One region of the Streptomyces sp. NBC_00252 genome, then DNA from elsewhere that is predicted to be linked to it. Evidence: riboswitches for the same ligand, from Rfam matches in the RefSeq annotation. Region 1 holds a riboswitch; the other holds the start of a gene.
What was found. Region 1 has a riboswitch for glycine ahead of gcvT (glycine cleavage system aminomethyltransferase GcvT). Riboswitches for the same ligand answer to the same signal wherever they lie in the genome.
Positions count from the first base shown of each region.

Region 1 (11,686 bases):
TTGGTGCCACGTGACTCAGGTCACGTGGCGTTTCCGAAGGCCTTGCCGAACGTTCGATTCTGTGATCGATCACCAGGTGGCTGACCTCGAAGATCACCGGAGAACGACCAGTTCCATTTCCCCTTATGCGGATGGCTGCATTCCGCTGGATTTTGCATCGCGATAACCGTCCGGGGTCTTGCCATCGGAGGCGGACTGGTGAATTCCATGTGACCCCGGCTTCGCTGCCGGGCGACCGGCACTCCGCACCGGCGGGCCGCGTTCCGGCCGATTCCCCTGGCGGAGGGGGGTGCTGTGGCGGGAGAACGTTGTATCTTCGATGGTGGAGATTGCAACGATCGAAGGAGTCGGCTCATGGTGCGCACTGCAGGCACGGAGCAGAACGGGGTGTCCCCCCGGGAGGACTTCCTCATCGCCGAACGTCCCGGGTACCTGCTCCACAAGGCGGGGCTGGTGCTGGTGGAGGACGTGGAGAAGGCGCTGGGCTCGGTCGGCATGCGCATCCGCTACTTCTTCGTGCTGGCAGCGCTGGCCGGCGGACCCGAGCTGTCCCAGCAGGACCTGAGCCGGCTGCTCAACCTCGATCCGACCACCGTCGTGACGGTGATCGACGAGATGGAGCGCGACGGACATGTGGAGCGCCGCCGCAACCCCGCCGACCGGCGCCGCTACAACCTGATCCTCACCGAGTCCGGCCGCGAGGCCCTCGCGACGGCGGACCGGGTGGCCACGGAGGTCGAGTCGGCGTTCTTCGGCGCGCTCTCGGAGGACGAGCGCGGGGTGCTGCGCAAGATGCTGGGCGTGCTGATGGCGGGGCGCTGGCCCGCGTCGGTGTGTTCGGACTGACTGGGTGTGGCATGTAGTTGGCGCGGCGCGTGAGTGAACTGACGCGGTGCGTGTGTGAACTGACGTTGCGCGCCGGTGAGTTGACCTGGCGTGCCCATGAGTTGACGTAGGACATCCCTGGATTCGCGCGAGCCCGCGGTGCCGGTCGGCGCCGCGGGCTTTGTCGTGCCCGGAGATCGTCACTCAGGGTGACCGCGCGCGGCGCGCCGGGCGGGGCGGCATTGACTCGCGGCTTTCCAATCATCTAGATTTCCATCATCTAGAGATCCCAAGGTCCAAAGTTCCTGTTGATTGGAAGGTCCCCGCATGTCCGCAGAACGCGCACCATCTCCCACTAGGTGGTGGACACTCGGGATCGTCGCGTTGGGCTCGTTCATGCTGATGCTCGATCTGAGCGTGGTCTCCATCGCGCTGCCGCAGATCCACAAGTCCCTGGGCAGCAGCTTCGCCGACCTGCAGTGGGTGTTCGACGCCTACGCCCTCACGCTGGCGATCTTCCTCGTCGCGGCGGGCTCGCTCGCCGACCGGATCGGCCGCAAGAAGGTCTTCCAGGTCGGCTTCGCCATCTTCACCGCCGCCTCGCTGGCCTGCGGACTGGCCGACGGAGCAGGGGAGTTGAGCTGGTTCCGGGCCATCCAGGGCATCGGCGCCGCCATCATGTTCGCGGTCGGCCCCGCCATGCTCAGCCATGAGTTCCACGGCAAGGAGCGCGCCACCGCGTTCACCGCGTTCGGTGCCGCCGTCGGCCTCGCCGTCGCCACCGGACCGCTCATCGGCGGCTCGCTGATCAACGCGCTGTCGTGGCGCTGGATCTTCTACATCAACGTGCCGGTCGGCGTGCTCGCCATCCTCATCGGCGCGCTGCGGGTCCGCGAGTCCCTCAACAAGAAGGCCCACCCCACGGACTGGGCCGGTCTCGCCACGTTCAGCCTCGCCCTGGCCGCTCTGGTGTACGCCACCATCCGCGGCCCGGTGGAGGGCTGGACCAGCGGCACCACGCTCGGCCTCTACGCCGCGAGCGTCGTCTTCCTGGTCGTCTTCGTCGCCATCGAGCGCCGTCTCGGTGAACGCGCCCTGATCGACCCGGCGTTCTTCCGCAACCCGACCTTCGTCGGCATCTCCCTCGTCGCGATGATCGGCAACGCGGGCGCGCTGCCGTCGGTGTTCTTCGAGACCAGCTACCTGGAGAACATGCTGCACGTTGACGCGTGGGGCACGGGGCTGCGGTTCCTGCCGCTGACCGGCGCGATGTTCGTCGCCGGCGCGCTCGGCGGCGGTCTCATCGGCAAGGTGCCGTTCCGGTTCCTGCTGGGCGGTTCGACCCTGGTCATGGCGATCGGCATCCTGTGCCTGCGCCTGACCGAAGCGGACTCGTCCTGGACCGTGCTGATCCCGGCGCTCGTCATCGCGGGCCTCGGCATGGGCGCCTTCAACCCGGCCCGCGCGGCCCTCGCCATCGGGGTCACCGAACCGGCCAAGTCCGGTGTCGCGTCCGGCATCAACGAGACCTTCCAGCAGGTCGGCATCGCGGTCGGCATCGCCGGTATCGGCGCGTTCTTCCAGCACACCGTGACCCAGGACTTCACCTCCTCGGCCGCCGGGAAGCAGCTCGGCGCGGACGCCGCGGAGACCGCCTCGCACGGCATCAGCGCCGGTGGCCTCGACGCCGTCGCCCAGGCCGCGGGACCGCTGCGCGAGAAGGTGCTGGCCGCCGGACAGGACGCGTTCATGAACGCGTTCCACGGCGCGATGACCCTCAGCGCGATCCTCGGCTTCATCGCCGCGATCATCGGCTTCACGATGCTGCGCACGAAGGACCTGCACGCCACCGCCCTGTCGACGATCCCGCCGGACGTCGACGAGGACGGCGAGGTGCGTCCCGACGACGCGTCGGACCTCGCGGTCGGAGCGCCTGCCTAACACCGGAGCCCGCCCGAACAGGCTCCCCCTGGAGACGCCCTCGCGACCCGAGTCCCCTCCCGATGCACCGTCCCGGTGGCCACATCCCCCGCGCCACCGGGGCGGTTTCGGCGTGTCCGGGTTGCTGTGGCGTCAACCTCGTGCGGCGCGGGGAGGGATGGGGGCGTGAGCGAGGTAGGGGCATGACCGGAGCGACCAGAGAGTTGTTGTACCGCCGCCTCGAAGGGAGCACACCGACACCGTGACCGACGTATGGGACGCGCACTACGCCGACGGCAACTCCTTCAGCCCGTTGAGAGATACCGAGCGGGCGCTGCTCGCCGAGCACGCGCCGGTGCCGGGAGGCGGGGGACGTGCCCTGGACGTCGGTTGCGGGGTGGGTGAACTCGCCAGGCATCTGGCGGAGTCGGGGTATGAAGTCGATGCCGTCGACTTCGCCTCCGCCGCTCTCGCCCGCGCCCGCGCCGAAGCCCAACCCGGTGCGGTGGCCTACCACTTGCTCGACATCGAGCGGGACGGCCTCGATGCCCTGGCGCCCGCCTACGACCTGATCACCTTCCGGCTCGGTTGGGCCTTCGTGCGTGACCGTACCCGGGTGATGAAACGGCTTCGTGAGCGGTTGCGGCCGGGTGGGGTCGTCTGTGTGATCACGCCCGTCGTGGAGGGTGTGGGAGATGGCGAACGTTCCATCGCCCTTAACGCCGCCGAGTTGGGGGTGTTGTGCGCGGGGTGGGGGAGCGCCGAGCGGTACGACGCGGACGGGCTCGCGTTCGTCGTTCTGCGTGATCCCGTCGCCGTGCCTGTCTCCTGCGGTGGCAAGAAGCGGCCCACTCCGCATGCCCTCACCGGCGCGGGTGTCGTCGTGACCGACGCGGCCGGGCGGATCCTGCTGGGCTGGTCGGTGCGCGGAGTGTGGGAGTTGCCCGGGGGCAAGAACGACCCCGGTGAGGGCTTTCTTGAAGCGGGTGTACGCGAGTTGGCGGAGGAGACGGGGCTTCGGGTCGAGCCCGGTGGGGCGCGGTTGTTGGCGCTGCTGATGGATTCCACCCATGGCATCCCTCGGCTGACCGGTGCCGTGCGTGTCGACGCCTTCACGGGTGAACCGGCCGTCACCGAACCGGAGTTGGTCCACCGGTGGGAGTGGCACGAGGTCGCCGATCTGCCGACGTTGCCCCAGCCGCTGTTCACGCCGAGCGCGCATGTCATCGACACGGTGTGGCCCGGACTGCTGCCCGGGCTGCCGCCCGTGCATCGTTACCCGGTCAACGCCGACTCCCCTTCGGACACCGAGTAGTTGCTACGCCCTCAGCACTCGATGATGTTCACGGCAAGCCCACCCCGAGCCGTCTCCTTGTACTTCACGCTCATGTCCGCCCCCGTCTCCTTCATCGTCTTGATGACCTTGTCGAGGGAGACCTTGTGCGAGCCGTCCCCCCGCATCGCCATCCGCGCGGCGGTGACCGCCTTCACCGCGGCCATGCCGTTGCGTTCGATGCAGGGGATCTGGACGAGGCCGCCGACGGGGTCGCAGGTGAGGCCGAGGTTGTGTTCCATGCCGATCTCGGCGGCGTTCTCGACCTGTTCCGGGGAGCCGCCGAGGACCTCGGCCAGGGCACCCGCGGCCATCGAGCAGGCGGAGCCGACCTCGCCCTGGCAGCCGACCTCCGCGCCGGAGATGGAGGCGTTCTCCTTGAAGAGCATGCCGATGGCGCCGGCGGAGAGCATGAAGCGGACCACGCCCTCCTCGTCGGCGCCGGGCACGAAGTTGATGTAGTAGTGCAGGACGGCCGGGATGATGCCGGCGGCGCCGTTCGTGGGGGCGGTGACCACGCGGCCGCCCGCCGCGTTCTCCTCGTTCACGGCCATCGCGTAGAGGGTGATCCACTCCATTGCGTGGGCCAACGGGTCGCCCTCCGCGCGGAGTTGGCGTGCCGACATGGCGGCCCTGCGGCGGACCCGGAGGCCGCCGGGCAGGATGCCCTCCCGCGACATGCCCCGCGAGACGCATGCCCGCATGACGCCCCAGATCTCCAGCAGCCCGGCCCGGATCTCCTCCTCCGTGCGCCAGGCGCGCTCGTTCTCCAGCATCAGCGCGGAGATCGACAGGCCGGTCTCCTGGGTGAGGCGGAGCAGCTCGTCGCCCGTGCGGAACGGGTACTTGAGGACCGTGTCGTCCAGCTTGATGCGGTCGGCGCCGACCGCTTCCTCGTCGACGACGAACCCGCCGCCGACCGAGTAGTACGTCTTGGAGAGCAGCTCGGCGCCCGCCGCGTCGTAGGCCCACAGCGTCATGCCGTTCGCGTGGTAGGGCAGGGCTTTCCGGCGGTGCAGCTTCAGGTCGGCGTCGTAGGAGAAGGGGATCTCGTGCTCGCCGAGGAGGCGGAGGCGGCCCGACTCCTTGATGCGCTCGACCCGGTCGTCCGCCTTCTCGACGTCCACCGAGCGCGGTGACTCGCCCTCCAGGCCGAGCAGCACCGCCTTCGGGGTGCCGTGGCCGTGGCCGGTCGCGCCGAGGGAGCCGTACAGCTCGGTGCGGACGGAGGCGACGGAGTCCAGCAGCTCCTCGTTGCGCAGCCGGCGCGCGAACATGCGGGCGGCCCGCATCGGGCCGACCGTGTGGGAGCTGGACGGGCCGATGCCGATCGAGAACAGGTCGAAGACCGAGATGGCCACGGTGACTCCTCAGAACGCAGACAAGCAGGGTGGTGCGAGGGGGTGGGACACCGGCGCGCACCTCCCAGTGTGCGCCGGTGTCCCCGACGGGCGGTTACGGCCCGGTGGGCCGGATTACAGCCCGGGGTACAGCGGGTACTTCTCCGCCAGCGCGGTGACGCGGGCCTTCAGGCCCGCGACGTCGAACGACGGCTTCAGCGTCTCCGCGATGACATCGGCGACCTCGGCGAAGTCCTCGGTCGTGAAGCCGCGGGTCGCCAGCGCCGGGGTGCCGATGCGCAGGCCGGAGGTGACCATCGGGGGCCGCGGGTCGTTCGGGACGGCGTTCCGGTTGACCGTGATGCCGACCTCGTGGAGCCGGTCCTCGGCCTGCTGGCCGTCCAGCTCGGAGTTCCGCAGGTCGACCAGGACCAGGTGCACGTCCGTACCACCGGACAGCACATCGACCCCTACGGCCTTCACGTCGTCCCGCACCAGGCGCTCGGCCAGCAGCCGCGCCCCCTCCACGGTACGCCGCTGCCGCTCCTTGAACTCCTCGCCGGCCGCGACCTTGAAGGAGACCGCCTTCGCCGCGATCACGTGCTCCAGCGGACCGCCCTGGAAGCCGGGGAAGACCGAGGAGTTGAGCTTCTTCGCGAAGGACTGCTTGGCGAGGATGATCCCGCCGCGCGGGCCGCCCAGCGTCTTGTGGGTGGTGGACGTGACGACGTCCGCGTACGGCACGGGGTTCGGGTGCAGCCCCGCCGCGACCAGGCCCGCGAAGTGCGCCATGTCGACCCACAGGAAGGCCTCGACCTCGTCCGCGATCCGGCGGAACTCGGCGAAGTCCAGCTGGCGCGGGTACGCCGACCAGCCCGCGATGATGACCTTCGGCCGGTGCTCCTTGGCGAGCTTCTCCAGCTCGGCCATGTCGACCAGACCGGTCGTCGGGTCCACGTGGTAGGCGACCACGTCGAACTGCTTGCCGGAGAAGTTCAGCCGCATCCCGTGGGTCAGGTGACCGCCGTGCGCGAGGTCCAGGCCGAGGATGGTGTCGCCGGGCTGGGCCAGCGCGAACAGGGCGGCCTGGTTGGCGGAGGCGCCCGAGTGCGGCTGCACGTTGGCGTACTCGGCGCCGAACAGCTCCTTGACCCGGTCGATCGCGATCTGCTCGGCCACGTCGACGTGCTCGCAGCCGCCGTAGTAACGACGGCCCGGGTACCCCTCCGCGTACTTGTTGGTGAGGACCGAGCCCTGCGCCTCCATGACCGCGACCGGAGCGAAGTTCTCCGAGGCGATCATCTCCAGCGTGGACTGCTGCCGGCGCAGCTCCGCGTCGACGGCGGCGGCGATGTCCGGGTCGAGCTCGTGCAGGGGCGTGTTCAGGACGGACATGTTTCTACGACTCCTCAGCCGGCGGAAAACGCGGTGTACTCGTCGGCGGAGAGCAGGTCGCCCGGCTCCTCCGTGACGCGCACCTTGAACAGCCAGCCGCCCTCGAAGGGGGCCGAGTTCACCAGCGACGGGTCGTTCACGACGTCTTCGTTGATCTCGGTGACCTCGCCACCGACGGGCGAGTACAGGTCGGACACCGACTTCGTCGACTCCAGCTCACCGCAGGACTCGCCCGCGGTCACCGTGGAGCCGACGTCGGGGAGCTGGGCGTAGACGACATCGCCGAGCGCGTTGGCCGCGTACTCGGTGATGCCGACCGTCGAGACGCCGTCCTCGGCGACCGACAGCCACTCGTGCTCCTTGCTGTAGCGCAGCTGCTGGGGGTTGCTCATGGCCTGAATTCTCCTGTACGCGGGGGAGTGCTGGTGAATGGGGGACTGCGAGGGGCAACGGCGAACCGGGGCGATCCGCCCCAGGTCACACACGAGACGCTACGACGACTGTCACTTCTCGCGCTTGTAGAACGGCAGCGCCACGACCTCGTACGGCTCGTGACTGCCCCGGATGTCCACGCCGACACCGGCCGTGCCCGGCGCCGCGTGCGCCGCGTCGACGTAGGCCATCGCGATCGGCTTGCCCAGGGTGGGGGAAGGGGCGCCGGAGGTGACCTCGCCGATGACCTGGCCGTCGGCGACGACCGGGTAGCCGGCGCGCGGGACCCGGCGGCCCTCGGCGACGAGTCCGACGAGGACGCGCGGGGGCTGCGAGGCGGCGCGCTCGGCGGCGGCCTCCAGGGCGCCGCGCCCGACGAAGTCGCCGTCCTTCTCGAACTTCACGACCCGGCCGAGCCCGGCGTCGAACGGCGTGAGGGAGGTCGACAGCTCGTGGCCGTACAGCGGCATCCCGGCCTCCAGGCGCAGGGTGTCGCGGCAGGACAGGCCGCACGGGATCAGCCCGGCCCGGGCTCCGGCCTCCGTCAGCGCGAGCCACAGCTTCTCGGCGTCGGCGGGGGAGACGAACAGCTCGAAGCCGTCCTCGCCGGTGTAGCCGGTGCGGGCGATCAGCGCGGGGACGCCCGCGACCGTGCCGGGCAGACCGGCGTAGTACTTCAGGCCGTCGAGGTCTGCGTCGGTGAGCGACTTGAGGATGCCGGGGGACTCGGGGCCCTGCACGGCGAGCAGTGCGTAGGCGTCACGGTCGTCGCGTACGACCGCGTCGAAGCCGTCGCTCCGCTCGGTGAGCGCGTCCAGCACGACCTGCGCGTTGGAGGCGTTGGCGACCACCATGTACTCGGTTTCGGCGAGCCGGTAGACGATCAGGTCGTCCAGGATGCCGCCGTCGGCCCGGCAGATCATGGTGTAGCGGGCGCGGCCGAGGCCCACCGAGGCGATGTTGCCGACGAGGGCGTGGTTGAGGAGCTGGGCGGCCTCGGGTCCGGTGACGGTGATCTCGCCCATGTGGGAGAGGTCGAAGAGGCCGGCCTTCGTGCGGACGGCGAGGTGCTCGTCGCGCTCCGAGCCGTAGCGCAGCGGCATGTCCCAGCCGGCGAAGTCGGTCATCGTCGCACCGAGCGAGCGGTGCAGCGCGTCGAGCGCGGTGCGGCGCTTCTCAGGGGTGGCGGTACTGCTCATCGGTCGGTCTCCCAAGGCATGACGGCGAGGTCGTTCCTCCCCATCTGTCATCGGGACCTGAGAGGTTCGCCATGACCCCTCGGGTCACGGGTTGCACCTTGGGTGGGACCACCGTGACCGGCGGTCCGCTTTTCAGATGTGCCTCGCCCGCGCGGTAACGGGGCCTGAGAGATTCAAGGGAGGGACTTGCTCCTTCGGCGCCCCAGCAACAGATGCCTGGGGACTCTCCCGCGCGGATTCAAGCGGCCGGTATGCAGTTAGGCGGGCACATCATCGCACAGGCTTTGTAACAGGCCTGTGGCCGGACGCGCACCGAACCGCGAGACACCGTGCATTACCTTCTCTTTACGTTTGGTGGGGAGAACCTTTCCTGACCCCGCAGGGAGGACGATCACGGTGACAAGGACCACGGTGTACGCCACGACCTCGGCCGTAGCACTGCCCAAGCAGCCCTCCGCCCCGGCCGGGGAGGCATGCCGGGCCCGCCCGGCACCGGTCGTCCGCGACCTCCGCGAGCGCGCCGGGCACAGCCCGCACGGACTCCGCTTCGGCCCCCGCGACCTGGTCGTGGTCACTGGCCTGCCCGGCAGCGGCAAGTCCACGCTGATGCGGCGCGCGGTGACGGCCGACGGGGTCCGCGTCGACAGCCAGGACACCCGCGACCGCTGGGACACCCGCACGGCCGGCTTCCTTCCGTACGCGGTGTACCGCCCGTTGGTCCGCCTCGCCCACTACGCCGGACTGCACCGCGCGCTGCGCTCCGCGTCCGGAGCCGTCGTGCACGACTGCGGCACGCAGACCTGGGTGCGCGGCTGGCTCGCCCGCGCCGCCGGACGCCGGGGCGGCACCCTGCACCTGGTCTTCCTCGACGTCACCCCGGACATGGCGCTCGACGGGCAGCGCGAGCGGGGGCGCGGAGTCTCGCGGTACGCGTTCCTGCGTCACCGGCGGGCCGCCGCGCGCCTGTTGCGCGCGGTGGAGCGCGGCGAACTCCCGCACGGCGTGGGCTCGGCGGTCCTCCTGGACCGGGACGCGGCGGACGTGCTGCGCCGGATCGACTTCGCGGACTGAGCCGCTAGCCTTTTCGCCACAGCAGGGTTACAGCAGGCGGTTTCACCAGCAGGCGGTAGGTAGATGGACTTCCCGGCGGACTTCCCCGGACAGGCGTACCCCCACCCGCATCCGCACGGCGGATGGCCGGGCAACGAGCTGGAGGAGGTGCTCTCGGTCTCCCTCGGTCTGCCCTCGGCAGGCGGCCGGATCGTCGAGGTGCTCGGCCGCAGCTTCGTCTGGGTCCCGCTCCCCAGCGGCGGCGGCCCGCAGAGCGGTCCCCTGGACCTGCCCACACTCGACATCGAGGGGCAGGCCTACGTCCCGGTCTTCAGCTCCGAGGAGCAGTTCCGTCAGGTCGTCGGCTCGCATCTGTCGTTCACCATCGCGCCGGCCGTGGAGTTCGCCCGCGGGCTGCCCCCGCAGGTCGGCATCGCGGTGAACCCCGGCGGCACGGTCGGCGTCCCGCTCCCGCCGCTCGCGGTGGCCGAGCTGTGCCGCTTCGGCCGCACCGCCCTCGACGGCCCGACCAGCGGCGGCCGGGTCCGCCTCTTCGAACCCGACTGGCAGGACGACCCGGTCGATTTCCTCGCCGCCGCCTCCGCCGAGTTCGCCGCCATCGGCGTCGTCGCCACGGCCCGCCGCTGCCTCGCCGCCATCGAAACAGCCACCCCGGTGATGTTCGTCGGCGTGGAACTCACCAACTGGGACGGCGACTTGAGAGCGGCCCCGATGGAAGCCCTGGCAAAAGCACTGGGCCAGGTAACGGTTCAGTGGCAGGTGAACCTCGTCCTCCTGGACGTGACGCAGGACCCGGTGGCGGAGTGGATGAGGCAGACAGTGCGTCCTTTCTATACACAGGGTCACTAGCAATCTCCGCAAGGGCAGCCAACCAGGGGCGCGGGGAACTGCGCGACAAGCCACGACGCACCCGCACCCGCCAACGCACACAAGGCCCCCACCCCTAGGGCGCTTAAGCTGTTTCCCAACGCAGGCCAACTACCAGAAGGGGCGGTACACGTGAGCGCCAGCGGCACCGCGACCGGCCAGGTCGAGCACATGCTGCGCCAAGTGACCCCCGGGCGCTACGACGCCTACGAGGCGCTCCTGCGCGCCCTCGCGACCCCCCACTCCGGTCAGATCTGGATGCTGCTGTGGCACGGCCAGTCCGGCTCCCCGGACGCCCAGTACGGAAACATGCAGGTGGAGGGCCACGGGTACGCCCCGTGCGTCACCTCGGCCCAGGAACTCTCCGCGAGCGGCTGGAACCGCTCGTACGAGGTGGTCGACGGCCTGGACGTGGCCCGCACCCTGTACCCCGACCACTTCGGCCTCTGGCTCAACCCGCACGCCCCCGGCGGCGGCGTCGGCATCCCCTGGCTCGACCTCCGCAGAATCGCCACCGGCCTGGAACGCCAGCCGGCAGGGCCGCTGCGCCTGTCGGAGCCGGGCATCGAGATCCCGCAGTTCTACGCCCTGCTCACGCAGAACGCCCACCGCACCCCGGCGGTCAGGGCGCTGCGCCGCGCCTGGGTGCAGCCCGCGCTCGGAGCGCCGTATCTCGCGATCGGTCTGGACGTCTACGACACCAGCCCGCCCGCGGTGGACTCGGTCCGCGGCATGATGCAGCAGTCGATCGGCGCGGTCCCCGAGGGGCTGCCGGTGTCGACGGTCGCGATGTCCGACGAGTACGACCCGGTGGCCCTGTGGCTGCGGGCCAACTCCCGCCCGTTCTACGACCGTGAGGCCCATGCGGCGCCCGCTCAGGCGGGCGGGTACGGATACCCACCCGTCCGTGGTGGATACTGAACCCGCGAGTCCTCTTCTCAGCTTCTCCGCAGGATTTACGTCTACGGCACATTTCTTCGCGCGTAGACGGCGGTGTGTTGCCCCAAAAGACGCCAGATCTCCGTTCTGTCCCAAGTGCCCGGCGTCCGGGGGGCGTTACCCACTGTTCGGATAACGGAATCCCTAGTTAAGCATCACGGTTGCGCATACTTTCGCCGTCAGACCTGGCGGGTGATCGCAGCCACGCTGAAGACTCGCGACTCAGACACAGGGTCCAGGTACCCGTGTCCACTGCAAGTCGACAAAGCCGCTAATCCGCGGCAGGCGTAAGCCGGTAACCACCGGCGAGAGGGGTCGGGTCACAGTGACCGCACCGATCGAGACCACGGGGGCGGAAGCCGGGG
Region 1 covers NZ_CP108087.1:3,276,370-3,288,055, reverse strand. The annotation lists gene OHT77_RS13965 (MarR family winged helix-turn-helix transcriptional regulator) at 355-846, shown strand; gene OHT77_RS13960 (MFS transporter) at 1,153-2,766, shown strand; gene OHT77_RS13955 (bifunctional class I SAM-dependent methyltransferase/NUDIX hydrolase) at 3,008-4,060, shown strand; gene OHT77_RS13950 (L-serine ammonia-lyase) at 4,072-5,439, opposite strand; gene glyA (serine hydroxymethyltransferase) at 5,554-6,813, opposite strand; gene gcvH (glycine cleavage system protein GcvH) at 6,828-7,205, opposite strand; gene gcvT (glycine cleavage system aminomethyltransferase GcvT) at 7,317-8,444, opposite strand; glycine riboswitch at 8,479-8,586, opposite strand; glycine riboswitch at 8,587-8,685, opposite strand; gene OHT77_RS13930 (AAA family ATPase) at 8,835-9,515, shown strand; gene OHT77_RS13925 (enhanced serine sensitivity protein SseB) at 9,579-10,364, shown strand; gene OHT77_RS13920 (enhanced serine sensitivity protein SseB C-terminal domain-containing protein) at 10,515-11,303, shown strand; gene OHT77_RS13915 (ABC transporter permease) at 11,647-11,686, shown strand, end outside.

Region 2 (11,686 bases), 5.1 Mb from region 1:
CGATGCAGTGCCGGGGTCAGGTCGAGGGCGGGGTCGCGCAGGCGCTCGGCGCGACCCTCTTCGAGAACGTCCGCGTCGACGAGCGGGGCGAGGTGGAGACGGCGGCCTTCCGGCGCTACCGGCTCCCCCAGTACGCGGACGCGCCGCGCACCGAGGTGCACTTCATGGAAACGGCGGACGCCATCGGGCCGTTGGGCGCCAAGTCGATGAGCGAGAGCCCCTTCAACCCGGTCGCGCCCGCCTTCGCCAACGCCCTGCGGGACGCGACCGGCGTGCGCTTCACCGAACTTCCGCTGACCCGAGACCGGGTGTGGCGGGCACTGGCGGAAGCGTCCGGTACCCCCCGTCCACCCGTATCGCCCTGATCCCACTGATGTGCCGGGCCCCGCAACGGTCCTGGGGAAGCACCAGTTGCGGTCCTGCGCGGTCGAGCGGAGTGTCGTCGATGCCGACGGCGAGCAGAACAGGGGCATGAGCGAAGTCGGGGTCGATCTCGGCCCAGGACAGCAGCGCGTGGTGCCCGTCCGCACCGCTGACCGCGATGAGGAAGCGCAGCCGGTCCTTGCGGCGGACGGGGTCGAAGCCGGGGCCCGCCGAGGACAGGACGTCGTAGAGACGAGGTCCTTCGAAGCGGTGCACCTGGGTGCCGCTGGTGGCGCACTCGAAGCTGACCCGCACCCGGTGCTGCGGCCAGCCGAGCAGGTCGGGCACGGTCAGCCGGGCGGGGCGGGCCAGGTCTCCGGTCAGGTCGAGCTGCGCGAGCGTCACGAGCCATCACCTCCCGGAATGTGGTACCCGGACGACCCTCCCGTACAAACGCACATGCGCACCCCGCAAGCCAATAGCGCAGCTCATGCGACGCGACAGGAGACTTATGCCTTGCAACTGCGGCAGTATCATCGCGGCACGGCCATTGCGGCCGGGCAAGGGCGCGACGATCCCTTATCAGCAGAATCAGAGGAGTAGAACCGTGATGACCCGTTCCGCGCGTCGGACCCGCCGGACCCTGCAGGTGGCCGGTGCAGGAGCCGCCGCGCTGCTGGCCCTGAGCGCCTGCTCCTCCAGCGACGACTCGTCCTCCTCGAAGTCCGACTCCTCGGCCTCCGCGTCCCCGAAGATGTCCGGCACCGTCACCGTGTTCGCCGCCGCCTCGCTCCAGGAGTCGTTCACGACCCTGGGCAAGGAGTTCGAGAAGGCGCACCCGGGCACCAAGGTCACCTTCAACTTCGGCGGCAGCGACACCCTCGCGGCCAGCATCACGGGCGGTGCCCCGGCCGACGTGTTCGCCGCCGCGAGCCCCAAGACCATGGCGATCGTGACGGACAAGGGCGACGGCGTCGGCACGCCGGCCACGTTCGTCCGCAACCAGCTGGAGATCGCCACCCTGCCGGGCAACCCCGACAAGGTGACCTCCCTGAAGGACCTCACGAAGTCCTCGCTGAAGGTCGTGCTCTGCGACAAGACGGTGCCGTGCGGCGCCGCCGCCCAGAAGGCGCTCACCGCGAGCAAGTTGAAGCTCACCCCGGTGTCGTACGAGGCGGACGTCAAGTCCGCGCTCAACAAGGTGGTGCTGAAGGAGGCCGACGCCGCGGTCGTCTACAAGACCGATGTGCACGCGGCCGGCAGCAAGGTGGAGGGCGTCGAGTTCCCCGAGTCCGCCAACGCGATCAACGACTACCCGATCGTCCTCCTGAAGAACGCGCCGAACGCGGTCGCCGCCAAGGCGTTCATCGCGCTGGTGCAGTCCGCCGAGGGCCAGAAGGTGCTGTCCGCCGCGGGCTTCCTCAAGCCGTGACTCTGCCCGACACCTCCGACGCCGCGGCCGAGACCCTCAAGGGCGGGCCGCGGCGTCGCCGCGTCCGGATGACCGGGCGGGGAGTGCCGCTCCCCCTCCTGCTGCCCGCGCTCGTAGGACTGGCATTCCTGCTCCTCCCGCTGATCGCCCTTCTCGTACGGGCCCCTTGGCGCTCCCTCCCGTCCCAGCTGACCAGCACGCAGGTCTGGCAGGCGCTGCAGCTGTCCCTGTTCAGCGCGACGGCGGCGACGGTCGTGAGCCTGGTCCTGGGCGTCCCGCTGGCGTGGGTCCTGGCCCGCACGGAGTTCCCCGGCCGCGGCTTCCTCCGCGCCCTGGTGACCCTCCCGCTGGTCCTGCCCCCGGTGGTGGGAGGCGTGGCCCTCCTCCTGGCGCTGGGCCGCAACGGCGTCGTGGGCCAGTGGCTGGACTCCTGGTTCGGGATCACCCTCCCCTTCACCACGACCGGTGTCGTGGTCGCGGAGTCGTTCGTGGCGATGCCGTTCCTCGTCATCAGCGTCGAGGGCACCCTGCGCGCCGCCGACCCGCGCTACGAGGAGGCCGCCCAGACCCTCGGCGCCTCCCGCTTCACCGCGTTCCGCCGGGTCACGCTCCCGCTGATCGCCCCGGGCATCGCCGCGGGCGCGGTCCTCGCCTGGGCCCGCGCCCTGGGCGAGTTCGGCGCGACGATCACCTTCGCCGGCAACTTCCCCGGCCGCACCCAAACGATGCCCCTGGCGGTCTACTTGGCCCTCCAGAACGACCCAGAAGCAGCCATCGCCCTGAGCCTGGTCCTGCTGGCCGTGTCGATCGCGGTCCTGGCAGGCCTACGGGACCGCTGGATGACCACGTCATGACCTACACCAAGTCCTACGACCCCGAACTCCCCGGCGCCCAGGGCCTGGACGCCCACCTCGTCGTGGACCGCGGCACGTTCCGCCTGGACGTGGAGCTGACGGCCGCCCCCGGAGACGTCGTGGCCCTGCTCGGCCCGAACGGCGCGGGCAAGACCACGGCGCTCCGCGCACTCGCCGGCCTGGCCCGCCTGACGGACGGTCATCTACGGCTGGACGGCGAGGAGTTGGACCGCACACCACCGGAGTCCCGCCCGGTGGGAGTCGTCTTCCAGGACTACCTGCTCTTCCCCCACCTCACCGCCCTCGACAACGTCGGCTTCGGCCCCCGCTGCCAGGGCGCGACCAAGGCGGAGTCCCGCGCGGTGGCAGCGGAGTGGCTGGACAGGATGGGCCTCGCCGAGCACGCGTCCGCCAAGCCCCGCCGGCTCTCCGGCGGCCAGGCCCAACGCGTGGCCGTGGCAAGGGCGTTGGCAACCCGCCCCCGCCTGCTTCTCCTGGACGAGCCCCTCGCCGCCCTGGACGCCCGCACCCGTCTGGACGTAAGAGCCCAACTCCGCCGCCACCTGGCTGAGTTCGAGGCGGTCGCCGTCCTGGTCACCCACGACCCCCTGGACGCCATGGTGCTGGCCGACCGCCTGGTCGTGATCGAACACGGCACGATCGTCCAGGAAGGGACTCCGGCCGACATCGCCCGCCACCCGCGCACGGACTACATCGCCCAACTGGTGGGCCTCAACCTCTACAAGGGCCACGCAGACGGCCACCAGGTCGTCCTGGACTCGGGCCCCACGATCACCACGACCGAGGAACTCCAGGGCGAGGCCTTCGTAGCCTTCCCACCCAGCGGAGTCACCCTCTTCCGCACCCGCCCCACCGACACCAGCGCCCGCAACCTCTGGCACTGCGAGGTAGCGGGCCTGGAATCCCACGGCGACCAGATCCGCGCCGACCTGACCGGCGAACTCCCCCTGACCGCCGACCTGACAACAGCCGCAGCGGCAGAACTGGACCTACACCAGGGCGCGTCGCTCTGGGCAACAGTAAAGGCCACCCAGACCCACGCGTACCCGGCGTGAGCTAGGGCCTTGCGGCTCGGCAGCGCCGCCCCATAGCGGCACGGGGCTGCATCAATTCGCGGCTCCGCCGCAGGGCGCGACCGACCCGCCACTGCAGCGCCCCAAAAAAGCGGCACGGGGCTGCATCAATTCGCGGCTCCGCCGCAGCGCGCGACCGACCCGCCACTGCAGCACCCCAAAAAAGCGGCGCGGGGCCGTATCGATTCGCGGCTCCGCCGCAGCGCGCGACCGACCCGACACTGCAGCACCCCAAAAAAGCGGCGCGGGGCTGCATCAATTCGCGGCTCCGCCGCAGGGCGCGACCAGCCCATCGCTGCAGCGCCCCATAGGGGCGCGGGGAACTGCGCGACCAGCCACAGCGCACCCGCGCCCGACATCCGACCTACAACCGGACCGCTCAGTCCTCGTACGCATCCAACGGCGGGCAAGAACACACCAGGTTCCGGTCCCCGAACGCCTGGTCGATCCGACGAACCGGCGGCCAGTACTTGTCGGCAACGGAAACCCCCGCCGGGAACACCGCCTCCTCACGCGTATACGCGTGCTCCCACTCCCCACCCAGCGCAGCCGCCGTGTGCGGAGCGTTCCGCAGCGGGTTGTCCTCCCCAGGCCACTCCCCCGACCCGACCTTCTCGATCTCCCCACGAATGGCGATCATCGCCTCGCAGAACCGATCCAGCTCGATCAGATCCTCGGACTCGGTCGGCTCGATCATCAACGTCCCGGCCACCGGGAACGACATCGTCGGCGCATGGAACCCGTAGTCGATGAGCCGCTTCGCGATGTCGTCGACGCTGACACCCGTCGCCTTGCTGATCGGCCGCAGATCGATGATGCACTCGTGCGCGACAAGCCCACCGGGCCCGGTGTAGAGCACCGGGTAGTGCGGCTCAAGCCGCTTGGCGATGTAGTTGGCGCTGAGCACAGCCACCTGAGTGGCCCGCTTCAGCCCCTCCCCACCCATGAGCCGGACGTAGGCCCAGGAGATCGGCAGAATCCCGGCAGAACCCCAAGGCGCCGCCGAGATGGGCCCCACTCCCGTCTCGGGCCCAGCCGCAGGCTGCAACGGGTGGTTCGGCAGATACGGCGCCAGATGCGCCCGCACACCCACAGGACCGACACCCGGACCGCCACCACCGTGCGGAATGCAGAACGTCTTGTGCAGATTCAGATGCGAGACGTCCCCGCCGAAGTGCCCCGGCTTGGCAAGCCCCACAAGGGCGTTGAGGTTGGCGCCGTCGACGTAGACCTGCCCGCCGGCCTCATGGACCTGCGCGCAGATGTCGGCGACGTGCTCCTCGAACACCCCGTGCGTGGACGGGTACGTGATCATCAGCACGGAAAGCTCGTCACGGTACTGCTCGATCTTCGACCGCAGATCCTCGACGTCGATCTCGCCGTCCCCGGCGGTCTTCACAACGACGACCTTCATCCCGGCCATCACGGCACTCGCGGCATTGGTGCCGTGCGCGGACGACGGAATAAGGCAGACAGTCCGCTGCTCGTCACCGTTGGCCCGGTGATACCCGCGAACGGCAAGCAGCCCGGCCAACTCGCCCTGCGAACCGGCATTCGGCTGCAAGGACACCTTGTCGTACCCGGTGACCTCGGCGAGCCGCTCCTCCAACTCCCGGATGAGCGTGAGGTATCCCTGCGCCTGCTCGGCCGGCGCGAAGGGGTGCAGCTGCCCGAACTCGGGCCAGGTGACCGGCTCCATCTCGGTGGTCGCGTTGAGCTTCATCGTGCAGGAGCCCAGCGGGATCATGCCCCGGTCGAGCGCGTAGTCCCGGTCGGCGAGCCGCCGCAGATACCGCAGCATCGCGGTCTCGGAACGGTGGTCCCGGAACACGGGGTGCGTGAGGTAGGCGTCGGTCCGCAACAGCCCCTCGGGCAGCGTGTCCTCGGCGGCCCCGTCCAGCGACTCGACGTCCCCGTCGACCCCGAACGCGGTCCATACGGCGGCGAGTTGGTCCCGCGTGGTGGTCTCGTCACAGGCGATGGACACCTGGTCGGCGTCCACGAGCCGCAGATTGACCCCGTCCTCGCGAGCCGCGGCGACGACCTCGGCGGCCCGGCCCGGAACCCGTACGGTCAGCGTGTCGAAGTAGCCACCATGCACGACCTCGACGCCGCCCGCGGTGAGCCCGGCGGCGAGGATCGTGGCGTAGCGGTGCGTCCGCCGCGCGATGCCCTTCAGCCCCTCGGGCCCGTGGTAGACGGCGTACATCCCGGCCATGACGGCGAGCAGCACCTGGGCGGTGCAGATGTTGCTGGTGGCCTTCTCGCGGCGGATGTGCTGCTCGCGGGTCTGGAGCGCGAGGCGGTAGGCCTTGTGACCGTCGGCGTCGACGGACACGCCCACGAGCCGCCCGGGCAGGCTGCGCGCGAACTTCTCGTGCACGGCCATGTATCCGGCGTGCGGCCCGCCGAAGCCCATCGGCACCCCGAACCGCTGCGTCGTACCGACCGCGATGTCCGCCCCCAGCTCACCGGGCGACTTCAGCAGCGTCAGCGCGAGCAGATCGGCGGCGACGGTGACGAGCGCGCCCAGCGCGTGCGCCTGCTCGATCAGCGGCTTGATGTCGCGTACGGCTCCGGAGGCACCCGGGTACTGCACGAGCACGCCGTTGATCTCGCGCTCGGCGACCTCGGCCGGGATGCCCTCGCTGAGGTCGGCGACGACGACCTCGACACCGGCCGGCTCGGCCCGGGTCTCGATCACGGCGATGGTCTGCGGCAGCGCGTCCGCGTCGACCAGGAAGAGGCCCTTCTTGTTCTTGCCCATGCGCCGCGACAGGGCGACGGCCTCGGCCGCGGCGGTGCCCTCGTCGAGCAGGGAGGCACCGGAGGTCGGCAGCCCGGTCAGCTCGGCGACCATCGTCTGGAAGTTCAGAAGCGCCTCGAGCCGCCCCTGGGAGATCTCCGGCTGATATGGCGTGTACGCCGTATACCAGGCCGGGTTCTCCATCACGTTGCGCAGGATCACCGGCGGGGTGAAGGTCCCGTAGTACCCGAGGCCGATCATGGAACCGAGGACCTCGTTGCGGTCCGCGAGGGAGCGCAGCTCGGCCAGCACCTCGGCCTCGGTGCGGGCACCCGGCAGGTCGAGGGAGTCGGCGTTCTTGATCACGTCCGGGACCGCGGCGGCGGTCAGCTCGTCGAGCGAGCCGTAGCCGACCTGCGCGAGCATCTTGGCCCGCGCCTCCTGGTCGGGCCCGATGTGACGCTGCTCGAACGGAATGCCCTGTTCGAGCTCGGAGAGCGGAATGCGAGGGGCGGTCATTACGGAGGCCTCCTGGTCAGACACGACCTTCGAGGGACACCACGGCGGTGGGGTGCCCGGACGGCCTCCCCCTCTGTCATCTCGACCTGAGAGCTTCACCGGGCATCCCGAAGGCACCCGGCTTTCACCGTCGGTGAGAGCGGGAGCCGTCGTCGGCACCCGCCCTGCTTTCCAGAGTGACCTCGTCCGTGCGGTACGTGAGCCTGAGAGATTCCGGGGAGGAGTTGCTCCTTCGGCGCCTCCGATGAAGTCTGGAGGACTCTCCCGCACGGGGTCAGCAGCCGCTGGCCAGCCTACCAGCGAGCACTGGAGCCCGGCTTTCGAGTGGCCACCGGCCTGAATGTGCTCTTTTGTAGTGTCTACGGATGAGTTGCGACCAGGAGGAGGGCCCGTGCAGACCGATATCGATCCGCGCAACCTGATCGGCCGCAAGGCGTTCGACCGCACCGGCGCCAAGATCGGCACGATCGACGAGGTCTACCTCGACGACGCGACCGGCGTGCCGGAGTGGGCGGCCATACGCACCGGCCTGTTCTCCAGAGACGCCTTCGTCCCCCTGGAGCCGAGCAAGCTGATCGAGGGCACGCTCCACATCCCCTTCGACCGCGCCCTGATCAAGGACGCCCCCGACTTCGGCGTCGGCCGCCACCTCTCCCCGGACCAGGAACTCCAGCTCTACCACCACTACGGCCTCGACGTGGCCCCGCCTCCGTCGCTTCCGGACCACGACTTCGGCAAGCTGGCGGGCTCGGAGGACAGTTGAGGCAGCCCGGCTGACGGGTCGTCGCCGGGTCTTCGAGTCTCCGGGGCTGCCGACGCGGCGGGCGGGGCATGAGGGTCCGGCGCCGTCGACTGCGTCGGACCGTCCGGCGTGACGTCGGCAGGCCGTGCGTCCGCGGACAGCGACTCGGCCTCCGCAATGCCGAGGCCGGGCTCCACCGAGGGCGGCAGCTCCGCCGACCGTTCGCCCGTTCCCCGTGCCGTCAAGGGATACGGCGTCGGCAGGAGCCCGGCCGCCCCGCCCTCCACCTCCCGCGTCACCAAAGGCAACGGCTCCGCCGGCTCCAGCTCCGGATCATCGGTCCGGAACGTCCGCACGCGCCCCGGCCCCGGATCCTCCGGCGTCTCAAACCGCACGGTGACCCGCCCCAGCCCGCTGCCCTGCACCCACCCGTGCCCGAACCCGGCGTGCCGCACGTCGTGTCCCGCGGGCCAGCGCCGCTCCACCGGGGCCGCCGGCTGCTCGCCGGGCGCCTCCGTGTGCTCCTCCTCGAGCAGATCGACCTGCTCCCCGGCCGCCTGCGCGAACAGGTCCTCCTGCGTGTAGTCGGCGAGCCCGGAGACACCCACCCCGAGCAGCCGCACCCCGCCCGTGGTGTCCACGGAGTCCAGCAGCCGGGCCGCGGCTTCCCGCACCACCCCCGGGTCGTCGGTGGGCCCGCGCAGCGTCTCGGACCGGGTCAGCGTCGAGAAGTCGTACCGCCGCACCTTCAGCACGATGGTCCGCCCGGACAGCCCGGCCGCCCGCAGCCGCCGTACGCACCGGTCGGCGAGCCGCTGGACCTCGAGTCCGACCCTGGTCCGGTCGTGGATGTCGACGTCGTAGGTGTCCTCGACCGACACCGACTTGGTCTCCCGCTCGGCCACCACGGGCCGCTCGTCGTGGGCCAGCGCCATCGCGTACAGCCCGTGCCCGTGCGCCTTGCCGACCAGCCGTACGAGCTCGTCCTCGCCCGCCTCGGCGATCTCGTCGACCGTGGTGATCCCGGCCCGCCGCAGATGGTCACCCGTCGCGGGCCCGACCCCCGGCAGTGTGCGCACCGACAGCGGTCCCAGCAGCGCCCGCTCGGTCCCCGGCTCGATCATCACCAGACCGTCGGGCTTGGCCCGCTCGGAGGCGATCTTCGCGATCATCTTGGAGGCGGCGAGTCCCACCGACCCGGTGAGCCCCGTGACCGCCCGTATGTCCGCCCGCAGGCGCTCGCCCGTCAGCTGGGCCGACTCGGCGTCCCAGGCCGCTCCCCCGGCCTCCAGGTCCACGAACGCCTCGTCCAGGCTCAGCGGCTCCACCAGCGGCGACAGCGCCCGCAGCAGCGCCATCACCTGTTCGCTGATCGACCGGTAGAACCCGAAGCGCGGCACCAGATACGCGGCGTTCGGCGCGAGCCGCCGCGCCTGGGCCATGGGCATCGCCGAATTCACCCCGAAGACCCGCGCCTCGTACGACGCGGTGGCCACCACCCCGCGCGGCCCGAGCCCGCCCACCACGACGGCCTTCCCACGCAGGCTCGGCTTGGACGCCTGCTCCGCCGAGGCGAAGAAGGCATCCATGTCGAGATGCAGGATCGTGGGCGCGGTTCTCACATCTCCGATGCTGCCCTACGCCACTGACAATGCCCCGCCACGGCTCCCGCCGGGCCCTCAGACGGCCCGGTTGCGCCGCCTGGCCAGCTCGTCCGCGGGGTTGGACCCGACGAGCGTCTCGCCGGTGTCGACGCGCTCCCCGTGCAGCTGCGACAGGGCGCTCTCGACATCCCGCCACACGACCCCCACGGCGATGCCGAAGACCCCCTGGCCGCCCTGGAGCAGCGCGTGGACCTCGTCCGGGGAGGTGCACTCGTAGACCGTGGCGCCGTCGCTCATGAGCGTCATGCGCTCCAGATCGCGGAAGCCGCACTCCCTGAGGTGCAGGACGGCGCTGCGGATGTTCTGCAGCGACACCCCCGTGTCGAGGAACCGCTTGACGATCTTCAGGACGACGACGTCCCGGAAGCTGTAGAGCCGCTGCGTCCCCGACCCGTGTGCGGGCCGCACGCTGGGCTCGACGAGCCCGGTGCGCGCCCAGTAGTCCAGTTGCCGATAGGTGATGCCGGCCGCCGCACAGGCCGTCGGGCCCCGGTAGCCGATCTCCTCGGACGCCATGGACGTCGCCCCTCCGCTGCTCGGCACTGCCGCCGGCCGCTGCGGAATGCGATCGGCCGTACTGCCGTGAAGCGGGTACGGACCTCTGTCCCCGAAACTGCGTTCCGGGGCACCCCCAGCCGTACCGTCGCCGCTGCTTCTCACGCCGACCTCCGTCCTTGACCTGCCTTCTCGACGGTAGGCAGTCACCAGGGGTGCGTCAACGATCGCCACACTCGGCACGCCGAGTGATAATCACCCAAGGAGTGGTTTCCCGTGTCCCACCGCGGGGAAAGGCTAGCCGAATGCGCTCGCGGAGGGCCGCAGGACGCTCTCACACGCCGGTGGCAAATGCCAGCATTTTCTGACCGGCCCTCTGCTCACTGGCTGTTGGTGCCGAAGTCCTCGGGCGAGATCTGGTCGAGGAACTCACGGAACTTCTCCACCTCGTCCTCCTGCTCGTCCGGGATCGCGATGCCCGCGTCGTCGAGCACACCGTCACTGCCGTAGATCGGCGTGCCGGTGCGCAGGGCGAGCGCTATGGCGTCGGACGGGCGGGCGCTCACCTCGACGCCGCTGGCGAAGACCAGCTCCGCATAGAAGACGCCCTCCCGCAGATCCGTGATGCGCACTTCGGTCAGCTCCTGGCCGACGGCCTCCAGCACGTCCTTGAACAGGTCGTGGGTCAGCGGTCGTGCGGGGGCCATGCCCTGCTGCGCGAAGGCGATCGCCGTCGCCTCCCCGGGCCCGATCCAGATGGGGAGGTAGCGGTCGCCTCCCACTTCACGCAGGAGCACGATCGGTTGGTTGGAGGGCATTTCGACCCGGACACCTACGACATCGAGCTCGTTCACACAGCAACCCTAGGCCGTGCTCGGGACGTTTGGGTAGTCGGGCCGAGAACGGGTGACCGATCAGGCAGCCGTGGAACCGCCCGTCTCAGGGCAGCCGGACGCCGAGCGCGGTCTGCACCAGGGCCGCGTGCAGCTTCACCGTGAGCCCGGCCAGCTCCTTCGTACGGGCCTCCGCGTGCGCCCTGGTCTGCGGATTGCGGTGGCGCTTGAGCGGGGCCACCACCTGGTCGACGAGCCCGGCCTCACGGTCGGCGGCGGCCTTCATGACGCGCAGATGGCGCGGCTCGATCCCGAACCGCCCGAGCTCAAGGACAAGTCCGGCCACGGTGACGGCTTCCGCGTCGTACACGCCGTCCGGCAGCGGGGCGATGAGTCCGTACGACTCCCACTCCTCGAGCTCCTGCTCGCCGATCCCGGCGGCGGCCATCAGCTCGGCCCGGCCGATACGGGCGGCGGTGGGCCCCTCCACGGGCTCCAGGGCGGCCTCTCCGTCCCGCTGGCGCCCCACGGTGGGCAGGGGCGCCGCCTCGCCGCGCGCCATGGCATCGAGGTGCTCGCGGATCACCTTGAGCGGCAGATAGTGGTCCCGCTGCATCCTCAGGACGTGGCCGAGGCGCTCTACGTCGGCGGGGCTGAACTTGCGGTACCCGGAGGGGGTCCGCTGGGGCTCGATGAGGCCCTCGGACTCCAGGAACCGGATCTTGGAGATGGTGACTTCGGGGAACTCGTCACGCAGCACGGTCAGCACCGTGCCGATGCTCATCAGGCCAGTGTCCGCGGCGGCGGTACCGTGTCCGGCACCGCCGCTCGGTGTTTCAAGCATGGACCTTCCTGGGGGAATCCCCCGGACCCAGTCCGAGGGAGGGTCAGTAACCCCGCTGGCTCGCGTAGAACACCAGCCGGTACTTGCCGATCTGCACCTC
Region 2 covers NZ_CP108087.1:8,359,164-8,370,849, reverse strand. The annotation lists gene OHT77_RS37185 (molybdopterin-dependent oxidoreductase) at 1-365, shown strand, start outside; gene OHT77_RS37180 (molybdopterin-dependent oxidoreductase) at 280-768, opposite strand; gene modA (molybdate ABC transporter substrate-binding protein) at 974-1,795, shown strand; gene modB (molybdate ABC transporter permease subunit) at 1,792-2,649, shown strand; gene OHT77_RS37165 (ABC transporter ATP-binding protein) at 2,646-3,725, shown strand; gene gcvP (aminomethyl-transferring glycine dehydrogenase) at 4,123-7,008, opposite strand; glycine riboswitch at 7,190-7,285, opposite strand; gene OHT77_RS37155 (PRC-barrel domain-containing protein) at 7,400-7,771, shown strand; gene OHT77_RS37150 (DNA polymerase IV) at 7,693-9,372, opposite strand; gene OHT77_RS37145 (MerR family transcriptional regulator) at 9,430-10,074, opposite strand; gene OHT77_RS37140 (bifunctional nuclease family protein) at 10,290-10,763, opposite strand; gene ftsR (transcriptional regulator FtsR) at 10,849-11,586, opposite strand; gene OHT77_RS37130 (FHA domain-containing protein) at 11,630-11,686, opposite strand, start outside.
Region 2: another riboswitch for glycine. It lies ahead of gcvP (aminomethyl-transferring glycine dehydrogenase); the one in region 1 lies ahead of gcvT (glycine cleavage system aminomethyltransferase GcvT).